Regions from separate parts of the Klebsiella ornithinolytica genome, predicted to be linked through region 2. Evidence: riboswitches for the same ligand, from Rfam matches in the RefSeq annotation. Region 2 holds a riboswitch; the other holds the start of a gene.
What was found. A riboswitch is a leader RNA that binds a small molecule or an ion and turns the genes downstream of it on or off. The one in region 2 is predicted to bind fluoride.
Positions count from the first base shown of each region.

Region 1: it holds a riboswitch for fluoride, as region 2 does, so the genes downstream of both, crcB (fluoride efflux transporter CrcB) here and Q1L34_RS15525 (voltage-gated chloride channel family protein) in region 2, are expected to answer to the same signal.

Region 1 is NZ_CP130154.1:170,066-179,397, forward strand. It holds gene Q1L34_RS27145 (Tn3-like element ISPa38 family transposase) at 1-1,944, shown strand, start outside; gene crcB (fluoride efflux transporter CrcB) at 1,941-2,288, opposite strand; fluoride riboswitch at 2,366-2,436, opposite strand; gene Q1L34_RS27155 (MFS transporter) at 2,817-4,013, shown strand; gene Q1L34_RS27160 (universal stress protein) at 4,085-4,912, opposite strand; gene Q1L34_RS27165 (SulP family inorganic anion transporter) at 4,931-6,409, opposite strand; gene Q1L34_RS27170 (metalloregulator ArsR/SmtB family transcription factor) at 6,893-7,246, shown strand; partial or broken gene Q1L34_RS27175 (arsenic transporter) at 7,342-8,544, shown strand; gene Q1L34_RS27180 (IS110 family RNA-guided transposase) at 8,838-9,332, opposite strand, start outside.
Region 2 is NZ_CP130153.1:3,244,082-3,253,413, forward strand. It holds gene Q1L34_RS15515 (YciC family protein) at 1-596, shown strand, start outside; gene Q1L34_RS15520 (septation protein A) at 649-1,188, shown strand; fluoride riboswitch at 1,373-1,434, shown strand; gene Q1L34_RS15525 (voltage-gated chloride channel family protein) at 1,514-2,836, shown strand; gene Q1L34_RS15530 (TonB-dependent siderophore receptor) at 3,051-5,234, shown strand; gene yciA (acyl-CoA thioester hydrolase YciA) at 5,334-5,732, shown strand; gene Q1L34_RS15540 (YniB family protein) at 5,761-6,297, opposite strand; gene hxpB (hexitol phosphatase HxpB) at 6,431-7,117, shown strand; gene kduD (2-dehydro-3-deoxy-D-gluconate 5-dehydrogenase KduD) at 7,245-8,006, shown strand; gene Q1L34_RS15555 (metal-dependent hydrolase) at 8,098-8,688, shown strand; gene Q1L34_RS15560 (L-cystine transporter) at 8,820-9,332, shown strand, end outside.

The DNA.
Region 1 (9,332 bases), on a different replicon from region 2:
CAAGCGGGCCGCGATCCGTTCGCCGCCATCGAGGCCGTCATGTCCTGGGATGCTTTCGCCGAGAGCGTCACCGAAGCGCAGCGGCTCGCGCAACCCGAGGACTTCGATTTCCTGCACCGCATCGGCGAGAGCTACGCCACGCTGCGCCGCTACGCGCCGGAATTTCTCGACGTGCTCAAGTTGCGGGCCGCGCCCGCCGCCAAGGACGTACTCGACGCCATCGAGGTGCTGCGCAGCATGAACAGCGACAACGCCCGCAAGGTGCCCACCGACGCGCCGACCGAGTTCATCAAGCCGCGCTGGCAGAAGCTGGTGATGACCGACACCGGCATCGACCGGCGCTACTACGAACTGTGCGCGCTGTCGGAGCTGAAGAACGCGCTGCGCTCCGGCGACATCTGGGTGCAAGGCTCGCGCCAGTTCAAGGACTTCGAGGACTACCTGGTGCCGCCCGCGAAATTCGCCAGCCTCAAGCAGGCCAGCGAATTGCCGCTGGCCGTGGCCACCGATTGCGACCAGTACCTGCATGACCGGCTGACGCTGCTGGAAACGCAGCTCGCCACCGTCAACCGCATGGCGCTGGCCAACGAGCTGCCGGACGCCATCATCACGGAGTCGGGCCTGAAGATCACGCCGCTCGATGCGGCGGTGCCCGATACCGCACAGGCCCTGATCGACCAGACGGCGATGATCCTACCGCACGTCAAGATCACCGAATTGCTGCTGGAGGTAGACGAATGGACGGGCTTCACCCGGCACTTCGCCCACCTGAAGTCAGGCGACCTGGCCAAGGACAAAAACCTGTTGCTGACCACGATCCTCGCCGACGCGATCAACCTGGGCCTGACCAAGATGGCGGAATCGTGCCCCGGCACGACCTACGCCAAGCTGGCCTGGCTGCAAGCCTGGCACATCCGCGACGAAACCTACGGGGCGGCACTGGCCGAGCTGGTCAACGCGCAGTTCCGACATCCCTTCGCCGGGCATTGGGGCGACGGCACCACGTCATCGTCGGACGGCCAGAACTTCCGCACCGGCAGCAAGGCCGAGAGCACCGGCCACATCAATCCGAAATACGGCAGCAGCCCAGGGCGGACGTTCTACACCCATATCTCCGACCAGTACGCGCCGTTCCACACCAAGGTCGTGAACGTCGGCGTGCGCGACTCGACCTACGTGCTCGACGGCCTGCTGTATCACGAATCCGACCTGCGGATCGAGGAGCACTACACCGACACGGCAGGGTTCACGGACCACGTCTTCGCGTTGATGCACCTGCTGGGCTTCCGCTTCGCCCCGCGCATTCGTGACCTGGGCGACACCAAGCTCTACATCCCGAAGGGCGATGCCACCTACGAGGCGTTGAAACCGATGATCGGCGGCACGCTCAACATCAAGCACGTCCGCGCCCATTGGGATGAAATCCTGCGGATGGCCACCTCGATCAAGCAGGGCACGGCGACGGCCTCGCTGATGCTCAGGAAGCTTGGCAGCTACCCGCGCCAGAACGGCCTGGCCGTCGCCCTGCGTGAGCTGGGACGCATCGAGCGCACACTGTTCATCCTGGACTGGCTGCAAAGCGTCGAGCTGCGCCGCCGCGTGCATGCCGGGCTGAACAAAGGCGAGGCGCGCAACGCGCTGGCCCGCGCCGTGTTCTTCAACCGCCTGGGGGAAATCCGCGACCGCAGCTTCGAGCAGCAGCGCTACCGGGCCAGCGGCCTCAACCTGGTGACGGCGGCCATCGTGCTATGGAACACGGTCTATCTGGAGCGGGCCGCGAACGCCTTGCGTGGCCACGGTCAAGCCGTCGATGACGGCCTGTTGCAGTACCTGTCGCCGCTCGGCTGGGAGCACATCAACCTGACCGGCGATTACCTCTGGCGCAGCAGCGCCAAGATCGGCGCGGGCAAGTTCAGGCCGCTACGGCCGCTGCAACCGGCTTAGCGTGCTTTATTTTCGTTTTCTGAGACGACCCCTACCAGCAGTGAAGTAAACGCCCAGAAATAATTACCGGACTGCAGCTGTGAGAATATTTCCAGGGAAAACGTGGAAAACGTGGTCAGCCCACCGCACAGCCCGGTGATAACAAGTAATCGCCAGGCCGGATCCAGGTCAGGATGGCGCATGAACCAGGCCAGCGACGCACCAATGATAAATCCGCCCGCAAGGTTCACTACCAGCGTGCCCGGTGGCAGGTCAGGAAACAGGCTGTTCAGGCGTGCGCCAAGCAGCCAGCGGATCAGGCAGCCAGCGGATCCACCAATGATAATGGCCAGATAAGATTTCACGGGGTTTACCTCTGTGTCAGAGGGAGTATGCAGGCTGATGATACGGGGCGGCCTGACATACTCCCGGTTAAAGGGGAGTAATATCAGGCGTCATCAGCTTCTCAGGGGAAGCGGTTGGGTAAGGTGGAACGCCATCACCTCGCCGCAATTCTGGCCCGGTCACGGGCGTTAATCAAGCGGCTATCCACTGTTTTTGTGCGACTCCCCCTGCGGCGGGCATGAGGAGCCCGTTTTCAGGCTTGACCTGAAGAGCATTAAAAATTATCGTTTCGGCAGCATTTTATATCTGACTGTGAGTCATGCACATTACGCCACCCTGAGTTTCTCTTCGCCCGTCCTTTATCAGAGAGCCTGCCGCGACAGCCAGTCCGCGCCGGGTACCGTTCTCTCATATCCGTTACGGGACTGCCACCTTTCACGGTGAACCCGCGTGTACCTGCTTCAGGGACGCAGGCGCCGTGTCCGCAGCAGCCGGTACGGACACGTCGTGATTAATCGGCGGGCTGCAGCCCGCCTTCAGGGATATTCATGCGTCAGCTTTTTCGGTTTATGTTTCATCACGCCTCTCACCTTACGTTCGGTGCGATGCTGATGGCCATGTCCAGCTTTGGACAGACCTATTTTGTCTCACTTTACGGGCAGGATTTTCGTGAGGCCTTTGGGCTCACCGACGGCGGACTGGGCGGCCTGTACGCAATCGGAACGGTGATGAGCGCCATCACGCTGACCTGGGCCGGACGGCTGATTGACTACACCACGACCCGCCGCTTCACGCTGGCGGTCACCCTTTTGCTGCTCACGGCCTGCCTGCTGGTTTCCGGCGCACAGGCGGCGTGGATGCTGTGCATCGGGTTTTACTTTCTGCGCCTCGGCGGCCAGGGACTGATGGTGCATACTGCGCTGACCGCAACGGCGCGCCAGTTCCCCCTTGATGCAGGCAAGGCGCTCGGCGCCATCGCGCTGGGGCTCTCGCTGGCGCAGGCCGTTTTTCCTGTGATTGCGGTGCAGATAAGCGCGCTGACGGGATGGCGCGCTGCCTGGGGCATCAATGCCGGAATGCTTGTTGCCGGCGTGGGGGTCGCGCTGATGTTTTTGCCCCGCGGGAAAGAGAAGCCGCTGCGTACGTTCAGAAAGCGGGGTGAGGAGAAAGAAAAAGAGGCGCCGGTATGGCGAAACCGCAACCTGCTGCTGGCGCTGCCTGTCGTGCTGGCCTCCCCCTTTATCACCACCGGCTTCTTCTTCCACCAGGCGAGGCTGGCACAGGAGAAAGGCTGGGAGCTGTCGTGGGTGGCGGTATGGTTTATTGCCTATGCCATTACCCAGGCGGTATCGCTGCTGTCGTTTGGCCCGCTGATTGACCGGCTCTCACCACGCAGGCTGCTGCCGTGGTTTCTGATGCCACAGGCCCTGGCCATGCTGGCGCTATGGCTCAGCAACGGTCAGTGGGTGACGCCTTTTTACCTGATTATGACCGGCGTATCGTCGGCCATTGCCTCAACGCTTGCCACCGCGCTCTGGGTACAGCTGTTTGGTCCGGCGCAGCTGGCCAGGGTGCGCTCGGCGGTTGAGGCAGGGACGGTGATTGCCAGCGGGGCATCCCCGGTAATCATGGGCGTGCTGATAGATAACCATGTCACCCTGCATCTTCAGGCCCTGTTCTGCCTGGTCTACATTCTTGGCGCCAGCCTGCTGGCCACCGGTATCAGGACGGATGCGCCGCAATAACGCGCCTTTACCTTCATACCCGTCATCCTCTTTCCCCTGTGAAGGCGGGCCTGATATCAGGCCCGCCTGTTTCATCGCAGCATCAGCAGGGGCTGACGGCTTTCAGACAGCATTTCCGTGGTGTGGCTGCCAATAAAGAATCGCCGTAACCGGGAGTGCCCGCAGGCCCCCATTACCGTGAGGTCGATATCATGGGCGTCCGCGTAGCGGCACAGCGCCCCGGTTACGGACTCGTCTTCCAGCAGGCGTGTCTCGGTCGTGATACCGGCTTCCTGAAGAACAGCCTGCGCATCCTGCAGGGCTGACATGTCACCGTTGACCATCACGATATGACAGCTCAGGCCGTGCAGCAGCGGGCTGACCGTCAGGCGCGTCAGGTTTTTACGGCTCTCACTGCTGCCGTCGTACGCAAACATCACCCGCGCCGGCGGCGTAAACGTCTCCGGCACAATCAGCACCGGGTTTTTCTGCAGGCGAATGACGCTTTCCAGATGGCTGCCTACCTGATTCTGCGTCCCGCGGCGCCCCAGCACCATCAGCCGGACTTCGCCCAGCTCCGCCAGGATTTCGTCCAGTGCGCCGTGCTTTTGCAGCAGCTGTGCGTCCGGCTGTCCGGTCTGCTTCAGGAGCTCCGCACAGCCGGCCAGCACGGCCTTGCCCTGCGCCATCAGCAGCCGGCTGCGCTCACCCTCGACGCGGACCAGCGCTTCGGTCAGCTGCTCCCGGCTGTCAATACCAATGCTCCCGGTCAGGTCAGACACGGCGGGAGTCTCACTCTTTTCGAGCACGTGCAGCAGCGCCAGCGGCGCGCCAAGTTTACCGGCTGCCCAGGCAGCATACTCACAGACCGGCCGGGTTGACGGCGAGCCGTCAACGCAGGCAATAACGGTGTTATTCATGATGCTTTCTCCAGTAAATTAATGGCCACCCATCAGCTTTTCCACTTCTTCAGGCTTGTCATGCACTCCGAAGCGGTCAACGAGGGTGCGGGTCGCGTCATTCATACCCTTGATCTCCACTTCCGTGCCTTCGCGACGGAACTTGATAACCACCCGGTCCAGCGCGCTCACGGAGGTGATATCCCAGAAGTGGGCGTGCGTTACGTCAATCACCACGCGCTCCACCGCTTCACGGAAGTCGAAGTGGCTCATAAAGCGATCGGATGAGGCAAAGAATACCTGGCCGGCTACGGTATAGGTGCGGGTGTCGTCCTTCAGCTCAGAGGAGACCGCCATAAAGCGGGCGACCTTGGTGGCGAAGTTCAGCGAGGCAATCAGCACGCCGGTGAGCACGCCAAACGCCAGGTTATCGGTCGCCACCACCACCACCACGGTGGCCAGCATCACCACGCTGGTTGACAGCGGATGGCTGCGCAGGTTGCTGATGGAGCGCCAGGAGAAGGTGCCGATGGAGACCATGATCATCACCGCCACCAGAGCCGCCATGGGTATCCGGGACACCCAGTCGCGCAGGAACACCACCATCAGCAGCAGCACCACGCCGGCGGTGAGCGTGGAAAGCCGCCCGCGCCCGCCCGATTTGACGTTGATCACCGACTGGCCAATCATCGCGCAGCCCGCCATGCCGCCGATAAAGGAGGTGCAGATGTTGGCCACGCCCTGCGCCTTGCACTCGCGGTTTTTATCGCTCGGCGTGTCGGTCATGTCGTCCACGATGGTGGCGGTCATCATCGACTCCAGCAGCCCCACCACGGCAAGTCCTGCCGAGTACGGCAGAATAATCATCAGCGTGTCGAGGTTAAGCGGGATATCCGGGATCAGAAACACCGGCAGGCTGTCCGGCAGTTTGCCCATGTCACCCACGGTGCGCACGTCCAGGTGCAGCCACATGGAAATGGCGGTCAGCACGATGATGCAGACCAGCGGCGAGGGAATGGTTTTGTTCAGATACGGGAAGAGATAAATGATGCCCAGGCCCGCAGCGGTCAGGGCATAAACGTGCCAGGTGACGTTGGTCAGCTCCGGCAGCTGCGCCATAAATATCAGGATGGCCAGCGCGTTCACGAAACCGGTGACCACCGAGCGGGAGACGTAGCGCATCAGGCTGCCCAGCTTCAGGTAGCCGGCCGCCAGCTGCAGTACGCCGGTCAGCGCCGAGGCCGCCAGCAGATACTGCAGGCCGTGGTCTTTTACAAGCGTGATCAGCAGCAGCGCCATCGCACCGGTGGCGGACGATATCATTGCCGGACGGCCGCCGAGGAAGGCCATAACCAGGGGAATACAGAACGCAGAGTAGAGCCCGACCTGCGGGTCGACTCCGGCGATGATGGAAAAGGCGATCGCTTCGGGAATAAGCGCGAGCGCGACCACAATACCGGCAAGGACGTCACCACGGACGTTACCCAGCCAGTCCTTACGCGTCGAGGACAGCAGCATAGTCATTTCTCAGTTTTTGATTACGGTCAGCCCGTGAGGGCAAAAATTTTACGTACGAAAAAGCACATCCGCAGACGGGATGTTTTTGAGTGCGCGCCGAAGTTTATTCAGTGCGACAGAGGAGGGGTACGACTCAGGGTGGCGTAAGACGCATGGTGGTGTTTATCACTCCTTCACGGCTGACAGAGCAGCGCGGGTAATCAGAAAGACCGGATGAACAGACGTTCAGTACCGGCCACAAATGCCCGCCGGGCAGATGAACCACGGCAAAAAGCGCTTTTTACTCTACACGAATTGTTAACGGGGTCAACGCGCAGGGCAAAAACGCTGTTCATGGAATGCCGGTCAGGCGCATCCGGACGGAAAGTCCTTCTGCATGCTCAGGCTCGTCCGGCGTTCGCACATACATATGATTAAGTGAATATAAATTTGACGGAGAAAGTTTCACAGGTACACTCAGGTCAGTCACAATAAGGAGTCACCATGCCACCCGTGTCCCCCCTGCAGCTTTTTAAAAGCCTTTCCGACGAAACCCGACTCAGCCTCGTGCTGCTGCTACGCGAAAAAGGGGAGCTCTGCGTCTGTGAACTTACGTCCGTGCTGAAAGAAACTCAGCCCAAAATCTCACGGCATCTGGCTCTGCTGAGAGAAAACGGGCTGCTTACCGACCGGCGGGACGGAAAATGGATCCACTATCGTCTGTCGCCTCATATGCCGGCGTGGGCAGCGGCGGTTATCGAACAGGCTTATCTCTGCCAGCGGGATGATATCCGCCAGCTCAGCCGGCAGGCTGAACGCGATAACGCCACCACCAACGGCAAGCCTGTCTGCATTTAAAAATTTACCGGTATATATCTGGATTATCGAATATATTACGCATCGAAAATTTATCAGTCCGGTTTAACAGGCATTTGTATTCAATAGGAGCGGGTATGTTTCTGGCAGGTGCGATTTTCATCCTGACGCTGGTACTGGTCATCTGGCAGCCGAAGGGGCTGAGCATTGGCTGGAGTGCCGTCATCGGTGCGGCGCTGGCGCTGCTGACCGGCGTGGTGCACATCGGTGATATTCCGGTGGTCTGGCAGATTGTCTGGAACGCCACGGGCACGTTCATTGCGGTCATCATTATCAGCCTGCTGCTCGATGAGTCCGGCTTTTTTGAGTGGGCCGCGCTGCACGTTTCCCGCTGGGGAGGCGGCAGGGGCCGGCTGCTGTTCACGTATATCGTTCTGCTGGGTGCCGCAGTGGCGGCGCTGTTTGCCAATGACGGAGCCGCGCTAATTCTGACGCCGATCGTTATTGCCATGCTGCTGGCGCTGGGATTCACTCCCGGCTCCACGCTGGCGTTTGTGATGGCAGCGGGCTTTATCGCTGACACCTCCAGCCTGCCGCTCATCGTATCGAACCTGGTGAACATCGTAACGGCTGACTTCTTTACGCTGGGCTTCAGCGAGTACGCATCCGTCATGGTGCCGGTGAACATTGCCTCCATTGCGGCCACGCTGGTGATGCTTCATCTCTTTTTCCGCAGGGACATCCCGGTCACCTATGACCTGGCGAAGCTGAAGGCACCGCGGGAAGCCATCCGGGATGCACGAACCTTTAAGGCTGGCTGGGTGGTTTTGGTTCTTCTGCTGGTTGGCTTTTTTGCTCTGGAGCCGCTCGGCGTGCCGGTCAGCCTGGTGGCGGCGGTGGCGGCGTTTATTCTCTGGCTGGTTGCCCGCAAAGGACACGTGATTGACGCCGGCAGGGTGCTGAAAGGCGCGCCCTGGCAGATCGTTATCTTTTCGCTGGGCATGTATCTGGTGGTATACGGACTGCGTAACGCCGGACTGACTGATTACCTTTCCGCCGCCCTGAACCGGTTTGCAGAGCACGGCGTATGGGGCGCAACGCTCGGCACCGGCTTCCTGACGGCGGCACTCTCGTCCGTCATGAACAACATGCCCACCGTGCTGGTTGGCGCGTTGTCGATTGACGGTAGTAGCGCACAGGGCGTGGTGAAGCAGGCGATGATTTACGCCAACGTCATCGGCTGTGACCTCGGCCCGAAAATAACCCCTATCGGCAGCCTCGCAACCCTGCTGTGGCTGCACGTGCTGGCACAGAAAAACATCACCATCAGCTGGGGCTATTAGGGGTCAGTTTGGATATCGAAAATTATTGTACTATAAGGGCTTCCCCGGCGTGTCAACGCCGGTGTTTATGGTTTCTGTCTGCTCTTCAGTAAAAATAAAGGGGAGAGACTGCGGTACTATAAACGGCCATGATGAATCGTCATCGATTCGGACCCTGATGAAAGACGCGCGTGAGGTTCTTGTTCGTTAAGCGGATACGTATATCCTGTACAATAGCCAGATAGGCCTCACGGGGTCTAACCCTTTATCATCAACGAATTGCAGGTCAGATGGTTATTTTGTTTCGTGCTTTAGCTGGCTGAGTACAGCCTGAAATCATCACCGTAATGCAATGATGCCCAGCACAGCCTTGCGTTTTTGGCGGCGATGGCTACAACGGCACGCCAGTATCCTCTGCGATCGACCAGTGAACAGACCCAACGACTGAATAAATCAGTCCTTTTCTCGGCACCAATCAGAACCGAACGAGCCCCCTGAACCAGTAGCGTTCGCAGATACGAATCGCCAGCTTTAGTTATCCTGCCAAGCTTTGATTTCCCACCACTGCTGTACTGCGATGGCGTTAGTCCCAGCCAGGCTGCCAGTTGTCGCCCATTTTTAAAATCGTGTGCATTACCGATACTGGCGACCAGCGCACAGGCCGTTGTGGGACCAATCCCTTTCAGTTCCATCAATCGCTGGCTGCGGTGATCTGTTTTTGCCATGCGGGACAAAATCCGGTCATATTCAGTAATATTATCTTCAATACGATCAATGTGTTCCAGCAGGTCATTAACACATTGTTG
Region 2 (9,332 bases):
TTCTGAGCGAAGGGGATAATCTGGCGGGGAGCGCCGGGCTGTTTGAGCTGGTACAAAACATGACCCCAGAGCAGCAGCAGATCCTGCTGCGCGCCTCGGCCGCATCGACCTTCTCCGGTCTGGTGGGTAATGCCATTCTTGCCGGCGGCGTGCTGCTGATGATTCAGCTGGTCTCCGCCGGACAGCGGGTCAGCGCGCTGCGCGCTATCGGCGCTTCTGCGCCGGTACTGCCAAAGCTGCTGCTGCTGATTCTGTTCACCACCTTTGTGGTGCAGATGGGGATGATGCTGGTGCTGGTACCGGGCGTGCTGCTCGCTATCGTACTGGCTTTTGCCCCTGTCATGCTGGTGCAGGATAAGCTGGGAATTTTTAACGCCATGCGCAGCAGTATGCGTCTGGTGTGGGCCAATATGCGTCTGGTCGCCCCGGCGGTGATTGGCTGGCTGCTGGCGAAAACACTCCTGCTGCTGTTTGCATCCAGCTTTGCGGTACTGACGCCGAACGTCGGCGCGGTGGTAATCAATACGATCAGCAATCTGATATCTGCGCTGTTGCTGATCTATTTGTTCCGCCTGTATATGCTTATCCGCAACTAAATTAACCTGGGCCGGGACTCTTCCGGCCCTATCTGAACGACGGGTCCGATGTATGAAGCAGTTTCTGGATTTTTTACCGCTGGTAGTCTTCTTCGCCTTCTACAAGCTTTACGATATCTACGCCGCAACCACCGCGCTGATTATCGCCACCGCTATCGTGCTGATCTATACCTGGGTACGCTATCGTAAAGTCGAAAAGATGGCGCTGATTACCTTTGTGCTGGTTGCCGTATTTGGCGGCCTGACCATTTTCTTCCATAACGATGAGTTTATAAAATGGAAGGTCACGGTCATCTACGCTCTGTTTGCCGGCGCTTTGCTGTTCAGCCAATGGGTGATGAAAAAACCATTGATTCAACGCATGCTCGGGAAAGAGCTGACCCTGCCACAGCAGGTCTGGTCGCGTCTGAATCTCGCCTGGGCGCTGTTTTTTATTCTCTGCGGTCTGGCCAATATCTACATCGCCTTCTGGTTGCCGCAGAATATCTGGGTCAACTTCAAGGTCTTCGGCCTGACGGCGCTGACGCTGGTCTTCACGCTGTTGAGCGGCGTATACATCTATCGCCATATGCCGCAGGACGATAACCACTAATTAAGAAGCGGGGGTAGCGCTTCTGCCCCCGCCCTTCTTTGCGCGGCATGTTCCCCTCTCATCGTCTTGTTCTCGTTTTCAGCATGGGCAACCATCTCTCTTAAGCATCGCCTGACTTGCCGTTTCCCTGTCCCGACTTTTGTGCAGAAAACGCTTCAGCTGACGCGTTTCACCTTGTAAAATGAGCCTCACAGGGGATGGCATTCCCCCTTGAACCGCCATGTGGCTAATGATGCCTGCTTTTTATTCCCGGACCGGGAATGAGCAGGCATATCTATCATGCAGGCAACGCGTCCGGGATGGTCAACCCTCTAAGGATTCGTTCATGCGATCGCTTCATACTTCACCTCTCACCACGCTCTTGTTCCTCGGACAGTGGCTTTTTATCGCCTTTATCGTTGCCGTTCTTGCGGGGAGCGCATCCGCCGCCTTCCTCTTTTCCCTTGAGTGGGCAACGGCCAGCCGCGAAAGCCATCGCTGGATGATTTGGCTGTTACCCGTTGCCGGCTTCAGCGTCGGATGGGTTTATCTCCGCTATGGTAGCCGCGTCGAGGCCGGTAATAATCTCATTCTGGAAGAGATCCATCACCCCGCTCAGGTCATTCCTCTGCGGATGGCGCCGCTGGTCTTTATCAGCACGGTCATCTCTCATCTCTTTGGCGCATCGGTTGGCCGGGAAGGTACCGCAGTACAAATGGGGGCCTCGATAGCCGATCAATTCACCGCGCTTCTGCGCCTTAACAATAACGGCCGGCGTATCGTGTTGATGACCGGGATCAGCGCGGGCTTCTCCTCGGTGTTCGGTATACCGCTCGCCGCGGCATTATTCGCGCTGGAGGTGCTGGCGATCGGTCGGATGGACTACCGGGCGATCCTGCCCTGCCTGTTTGCCGCGATCGTCGCAGACCAGGTGGGATTGATGTGGGGCGTACAGCATACCCACTATCTGGTCACCTCCATTCCTGCGCTTTCAGCCTGGACACTGCTTGCCGTGATCCTTGCCGGATGCTGCTTTGGCCTGGCCGCCCGCCTCTTCGCCGATACAACGCATCTGCTGAGTAGCCTGATGAAAAAACAGCTACCCTACGCGCCTCTCAGACCGTTTATTGGCGGACTGGTGATTGCGACGGCCGTCTCTCTCCTGCATGGCGAACGCTATATCGGGCTGGGGATCCCGGAGATCAGCGATGCGTTTTTGCATCCGCTGGCAGCGTGGGATTTTTGTGGCAAGCTGATCTTTACCGTTATCTCGCTGGGAAGCGGTTTTAAAGGCGGGGAAGTGACGCCGCTGTTCTACATCGGCGCGACGCTCGGCAATACGTTAGCACCGCTGATGCACCTGCCTGTCGGGTTCCTCGCAGGTCTCGGCTTCGTGGCCCTGTTTGCCGGCGCGGCCAATACGCCCGTCGCTTCTACGCTGATGGCCATTGAACTGTTTGGCGCAGAGATCGGCGTGTATGCCGCGCTGGCCTGCGTGGTGGCCTACCTGGTCTCTGGCTATACGGGGATCTACCGGGCGCAGCGGATTGCCGGCCCAAAACACCGTGTCGTACCGACCGGTATCCGTCTGGCGGAGCTTCCGGCCTGGCATCAGCGGCAAACGCCCGCCGCGTCTGAGACGAAAGAAGACAAACATCCTTCCCGGTAAGCCGCCCGCTCTGCGCCGCATTCCCGCGGCGCGGACCCCCATCCCCTGCTGCCGCCGTCAACCCCGCCTGTTTATTCACCTTTCTGCTATAACCCGGCAAAGTTGCGCCAATTGTGAGGATTTAATGAAGATTCATTTGCATGCATTGAAATGATAATAATTATCATTGATATTCGCAGTCTCAATTTTTAACGCTTTGATATGGATATTTACAATGAGACCGCAAAACTATTATGCCATTACGCCACTCGCGCTGGTATTTGCTGGCTTTCTGACGCCCGACGCCTTTGCTGAGGAAGCGGAACGCGATACCGAAACAATGGTGGTACACAGCACGGCTGAGGAAGCACTCAAGCAGCAGCCGGGGGTATCTGTTATTACCGCTGAAGATATTGCCCGCGATCCACCGGTTAACGATCTGTCGGAAATCATTCGTAAAATGCCCGGCGTCAATTTAACCGGCAACAGCGCCAGCGGCAGCCGGGGTAACAACCGGCAGATCGATATTCGCGGAATGGGGCCGGAGAACACCCTTATCCTGATCGATGGCGTTCCGGTGACATCCCGTAACTCGGTACGCTACAGCTGGCGCGGCGAACGTGATACCCGCGGGGATAGCAACTGGGTGCCACCGGAGATGGTCGAACGCATTGAAGTTCTGCGCGGCCCGGCAGCAGCCCGCTACGGATCCGGTGCCGCCGGCGGCGTGGTCAATATCATTACTAAACGCCCCACTAACGACTGGCATGGCTCGCTATCGTTTTATACCAACCAGCCGGAAAACAACAAAGAGGGGGCGACGAATCGCGCCAACTTTAGCCTCAACGGACCGTTGGCCGGCGATGCGCTGACCATGCGTCTGTACGGTAACATCAATAAAACCGATGCTGACGCCTGGGACATTAACCATGCCCAAAATGGTTCGTACGCCGCCGGTCGCGAAGGGGTGCGCAACAAGGACATCAACGCCCTGCTGTCATGGAAACTGACGCCACAGCAGATTGTCGATTTTAACTACGCCTATAGCCGCCAGGGCAATATTTACGCCGGCGATACCCAATACAGCAACGGTAACCTCAGCCCCGATGGCCTGGTCAGCGAGCTGTATGGCCACGAAACCAACCGTCTGTATCGCCAGTCCTGGGGGCTGACCTATAACGGAATCTGGGACTGGGGCCAGTCCAAAGCCGGAGTCTATTACGAGAAAACCAATAACACGCGTCTGCAGGAAGGTTCTACCGGCCGCGTGGAGGGGATGATCAACAGCAATGAGTACGCCACCAGCCGCCTCGAATCCTGGCGTTCAACCGGCGAGCTGAATCTCCCCTTCCACTGGCTGGCCGACCAGACCCTGACCCTCGGGATGGAGTGGAACCGCGATGAACTCAACGACCCGGCCTCCATGCAGGCAACCAACGTTACTGGCGAGACCATCCCTGGCACCTCTGGCGAGGCCTCCCAGCGCAGCACCACCAACAGCGCTACCCTCACGGGTCTCTACCTGGAAGATAATATTGAGGCAACGCCGGGCACCAATATCATCCCCGGACTGCGTTTCGACTACCACAATGAATTTGGCAGTAACTGGAGCCCAAGCCTGAACCTGGCGCAGGAGCTTGGTGAGATGTTCAAAGTCAAAGCCGGCATTGCGCGTGTCTTCAAGGCGCCAAACCTGTACCAGTCCAGCGAAGGCTATCTGCTGTCGACCCGCGGCAACGGCTGCCCGAACACCATCAGCAACGGCAGCTGCTACCTGCTCGGTAACCCGGACCTCGATCCGGAAATCAGCATCAATAAAGAGCTCGGCCTTGAATTTAACCTCAACGGCTATAACGCAGGCGTAACGTGGTTCCGTAACGATTATAAAAACAAAATCGTCTCCGGTACCGATGTGCTGGGCTATACCTCGAGCGGCAACAATATCCTGCAATGGCAAAACGGCGGCAAAGCGATCGTCGAAGGGCTGGAAGGTACCCTACTCATCCCGATTGTGGCCGATACGCTGGACTGGCGAACCAATGCGACCTATATGATCAAATCGGAGAACAAAGATACCGGTAATCCGCTGTCGGTGATCCCGAAATATACGATTAACACCATGCTGGACTGGCAGGTCAACAGCAAGCTTTCGGCGAACGTCAACTGGACGATGTACGGCCGGCAGAAACCGCGTCAGTATGCGGAGATCCGCAACGAGACCGGCACGCTCGCCACGAATGAAATCGGTGCCTATTCCGTTGTCGGTATCGGTGCGAACTACCAGCTGCTGAAAGATCTTCGCCTGAATGCCGGCATCAGCAACCTGTTCGATAAGCAAATTTATCGCGAAAACGCGGGCGCTTCGACCTATAACGAACCCGGACGCGCCTATTACGCTGGCGTCACCCTCTCATTCTGAATGCCCACGCCCGCAGCCGCGGGCGTATTCCCCTGTTTTCTCCCTGCCATTTTCATAGTAGCATCGCGCTGATCTTCTTTGACCAGCACAGAGTACAGAATGACAACAACAGATCTCACCCCGAAGGGCGAAATGGTTTTACGCACCCTGGCAATGCCAGCAGACACGAACGCCAATGGCGATATTTTTGGCGGCTGGTTGATGTCGCAGATGGATATCGGCGGCGCGATCATGGCCAAAGAGATTGCGCAGGGTCGCGTAGTGACCGTGCGCGTTGACGGAATGACCTTTTTACGGCCGGTGGCCGTGGGCGACGTGGTGTGCTGCTACGCACGCTGCGTGAAACGCGGCAACACCTCGATCACCATCAACATCGAAGTCTGGGTGAAGAAAGTGTCGTCTGAGCCGATTGGCCAACGTTATAAAGCCACGGAAGCCCTGTTTATCTATGTGGCGGTCGACAATCAGGGCAAGCCACGCGCGATACCTGGCGAATAAAAAAAGTGCCCGGCGTGCCGGGCCATTTTTACAAGAATCCGAGCAGCGAGAAGAACACATAGCCGAGAACAATCATGATCACCGGCAGGATATACAGCGGGAAGTACTGCACCAGAATCGTATGCCGGGGTACCACAATACGCTCCGCAATTTGCTCACGCGTGAGCCCTTCCGGCCCCTTAGCCTGTTCAAGAATCAGCTGATCTTCCACCCCTTCACGCAGGAACTTCGCCTGGCGGCTCATGCGCGCGCCTGACGCCTGCAGCGCCATGCCAACAAACACCAGAATATAGATAATCCAGAAGCCAATATTCAGGCTGTGTTTAAAATCCGGCAGCGGCGAGTTGTACCAGAAAAAGTTAAGGAACGGGGTATTAAAACGCATCATTTCAATCATGACGTGCGCAAAATCCATCAGCACCGCATCAATGCCCGGTTTTTTTTCGCTGTGTTCATACATAAACTTCAGTACCGAAATCAGCGTTGAAATCACCGCGGGTATAAAAATAACCCACCCTAAAATACGTTTAAGCACTGCAATGCGTCCAGCTTGTTGATACGTCATGGATTCCCCTTGTTTAAGACGCCTTCATCACCGTCTAAGTCTACCCTCACCGGCGAATTTCGCCCAATAATGCGCGGTATGATATACCATGAGGACAAATTCGTTATCTACTTGCGCTACAGGAGAAGGACTTATGTCAGCCAGGCGACAAATTCATGCCGCTATTTTCGATATGGATGGATTACTGATTGATTCCGAACCGCTATGGGATCAGGCGGAGCTGGAGGTTATTGAAAGCCTCGGCGTCGATATCAGCCGCCGCGATGAGCTGCCCGATATGCTGGGGTTGCGCATCGATTTAGTGGTGGATCTGTGGTTTGCCCAGCAGCCATGGAAAGGCGCGGACCGTGCTGAAGTCACCGCGCGGATTATCAGCCGCGCGATTGAGCTGGTTGAGGCCTCCCGCCCTCTGTTACCCGGCGTACGAGAAGCCGTCGCCTTATGTAAGGCACAAGGGTTAAAGGTTGGCCTCGCATCGGCCTCGCCGCTGCGGATGCTGGAAAAGGTCCTCACCATGTTCGAGCTGCGCGAGCAGTTTGACGCCCTCTCCTCTGCCGAATCGCTGCCGTACAGCAAGCCCCATCCTCAGGTCTATCTCAACTGTGCCGCCAGCCTGGGCGTGGACCCAATGGCCTGCGTCGCGCTGGAAGATTCGGTCAACGGAATGATCGCCAGTAAGGCAGCCCGCATGCGCTCTATCGTCGTTCCGGCCGAGGAAAATCGTCACGATCCGCGTTTTGTGCTGGCAGACGTTAAGCTCACGACGCTGGAGTCACTCACCGCCACCGATCTCTGCGGCCTGCTTTCCGGCCAGCGGTAGGCGCCCAGCGGTTGAACAATCACAAAAATAAAACGATGTTTCATTTTTAATTGTTTTTCCGCTCAGCACCCTCTATGCTTGAAAAAACGGCGTGGTTAAACGCATAAATCAGCATACAGAGGTGCATATGGTACTTAACGCCTTCGACCTGACGGGTAAGGTCGCTATCGTGACGGGATGTGACACCGGGCTGGGCCAGGGAATGACGCTGGCCCTTGCCCAGGCCGGCTGCGATATCGTCGGCGTCAATCGTAAGATCCCACAGCAAACGGCCGAACAGGTGCTGGCGCTGGGACGTCGATTTACCGCCATTCAGGCTGACCTCAGCCGCCAGGATGCCATCGCCGACATCGTCGCGAAAGCCGTCTCCGCCATGGGCCGGGTGGACATTCTGGTTAATAACGCCGGTACGATACGCCGCGCCGATGCGCTCACCTTTAGCGAAAAAGAGTGGGACGACGTCCTCAATCTCAACCTCAAGTCGGTATTCTTTTTATCGCAGGCGGTCGCCAGGCAGTTTATTCGCCAGGGCAGCGGCGGAAAGATCATTAACATCGCGTCCATGCTCTCGTTCCAGGGCGGGATTCGCGTCCCCTCGTATACTGCCTCAAAAAGCGGCGTGCTCGGTTTAACCCGCCTGATGGCCAACGAATGGGCCGGACAGAATATCAACGTCAATGCCATCGCCCCCGGGTACATGGCCACCGATAATACCCGGCAGTTACGCGATGATGCCGATCGCAGTAAAGAGATCCTCGACCGTATCCCGGCCGGGCGCTGGGGCGTCCCGGATGATTTACAGGGCCCGGTCGTGTTCCTGGCGTCGCAGGCAGCGGATTACATCAATGGATATACGCTGGCGGTTGATGGCGGCTGGCTGGCGCGTTAATAATTTTGTGACAAAGAGTTACACCGTCACCTCTTTCACACACTGTATAAAAACCCTATACTGTATGAATTGACAGTTTAGGGTTTTTATCATGACGGCGGAAGGCCATCTCTTCTTTTCTATCGCCTGTGCGGTATTTGCGAAAAATGCGGAATTAACCCCCGTTCTGGCACAGGGTGACTGGTGGCATATTGTTCCCTCAGCGGTACTGACCTGCCTGCTGCCGGATATCGATCATCCGAAGTCATTTCTCGGGCAGCGGCTAAGCTGGATATCGAAGCCCGTCGCCCGCGCCTTTGGCCACCGCGGGTTCACCCATAGCCTGCTGGCGGTTTTTGGCGCAATCACGCTGTTTTATCTGAAAGTGCCGGAAAGCTGGTTCGTGCCCGCCGATGCCGTGCAGGGACTGGTGCTTGGCTATCTCAGCCATATTCTTGCCGATATGCTCACCCCGGCGGGCGTACCGCTACTGTGGCCCTGCCGCTGGCGCTTCCGCCTGCCGATCCTCGCGCCGCGAAAAGGCAACCAGCTGGAGCGGGCGCTGTGCATGGCGCTGTTCGTTTATGCCGTATGGATGCCGCAAACTTTCGCTGAGAACAGCGCCGTGCGCTGGTCTTCGGGGATGATTAATTCACTGCAGATCACCTTTAATCGTTTTATTAGTCACCAGACCGGACGATAAACAGGCAAAACAGTCAAAATAGTTATAACCCATTCCATTTGAATATAAGTAATGAATTCCTCTTCTGCTAACCTTGCGCCATTAGAGCTGGTAACAGACCAGCCAGATAAAAACCTATCAGGAGAACGGGGATGAATTTTCCATTAATAGCGAACGTTATCGTGTTCGCGGTTTTGCTGTTTGCGCTGGGGCAAACCCGCCACAAACAGTGGAGCCTCGCCAAAAAAGTACTGCTCGGCCTCGTCATTGGCGTGGTGTTCGGCCTGGCGCTGCAGTTGATTTATGGTTCCGACAGCCAGGTGCTGAAAGACTCCATTCAATGGTTCAATATCGTCGGCAATGGCTATGTCCAGCTGCTGCAGATGATCGTCATGCCGCTGGTTTTCGCTTCTATTCTCAGCGCCGTTGCTCGCCTGCATAATGCCTCGCAGCTGGGGAAAATCAGCTTCCTGAGTATCGGTACCCTGCTGTTCACCACGCTGATTGCGGCGCTGGTCGGCGTGCTGGTGACCAACCTGTTCGGCCTGAGCGCCGAAGGTCTGGTGCAGGGCAGCGCGGAAACCGCGCGTCTGAATGCGATTCAGAGCAACTATGTCGGTAAAGTCGCTGACCTGAGCGTACCGCAGCTGATCCTCTCTTTTGTA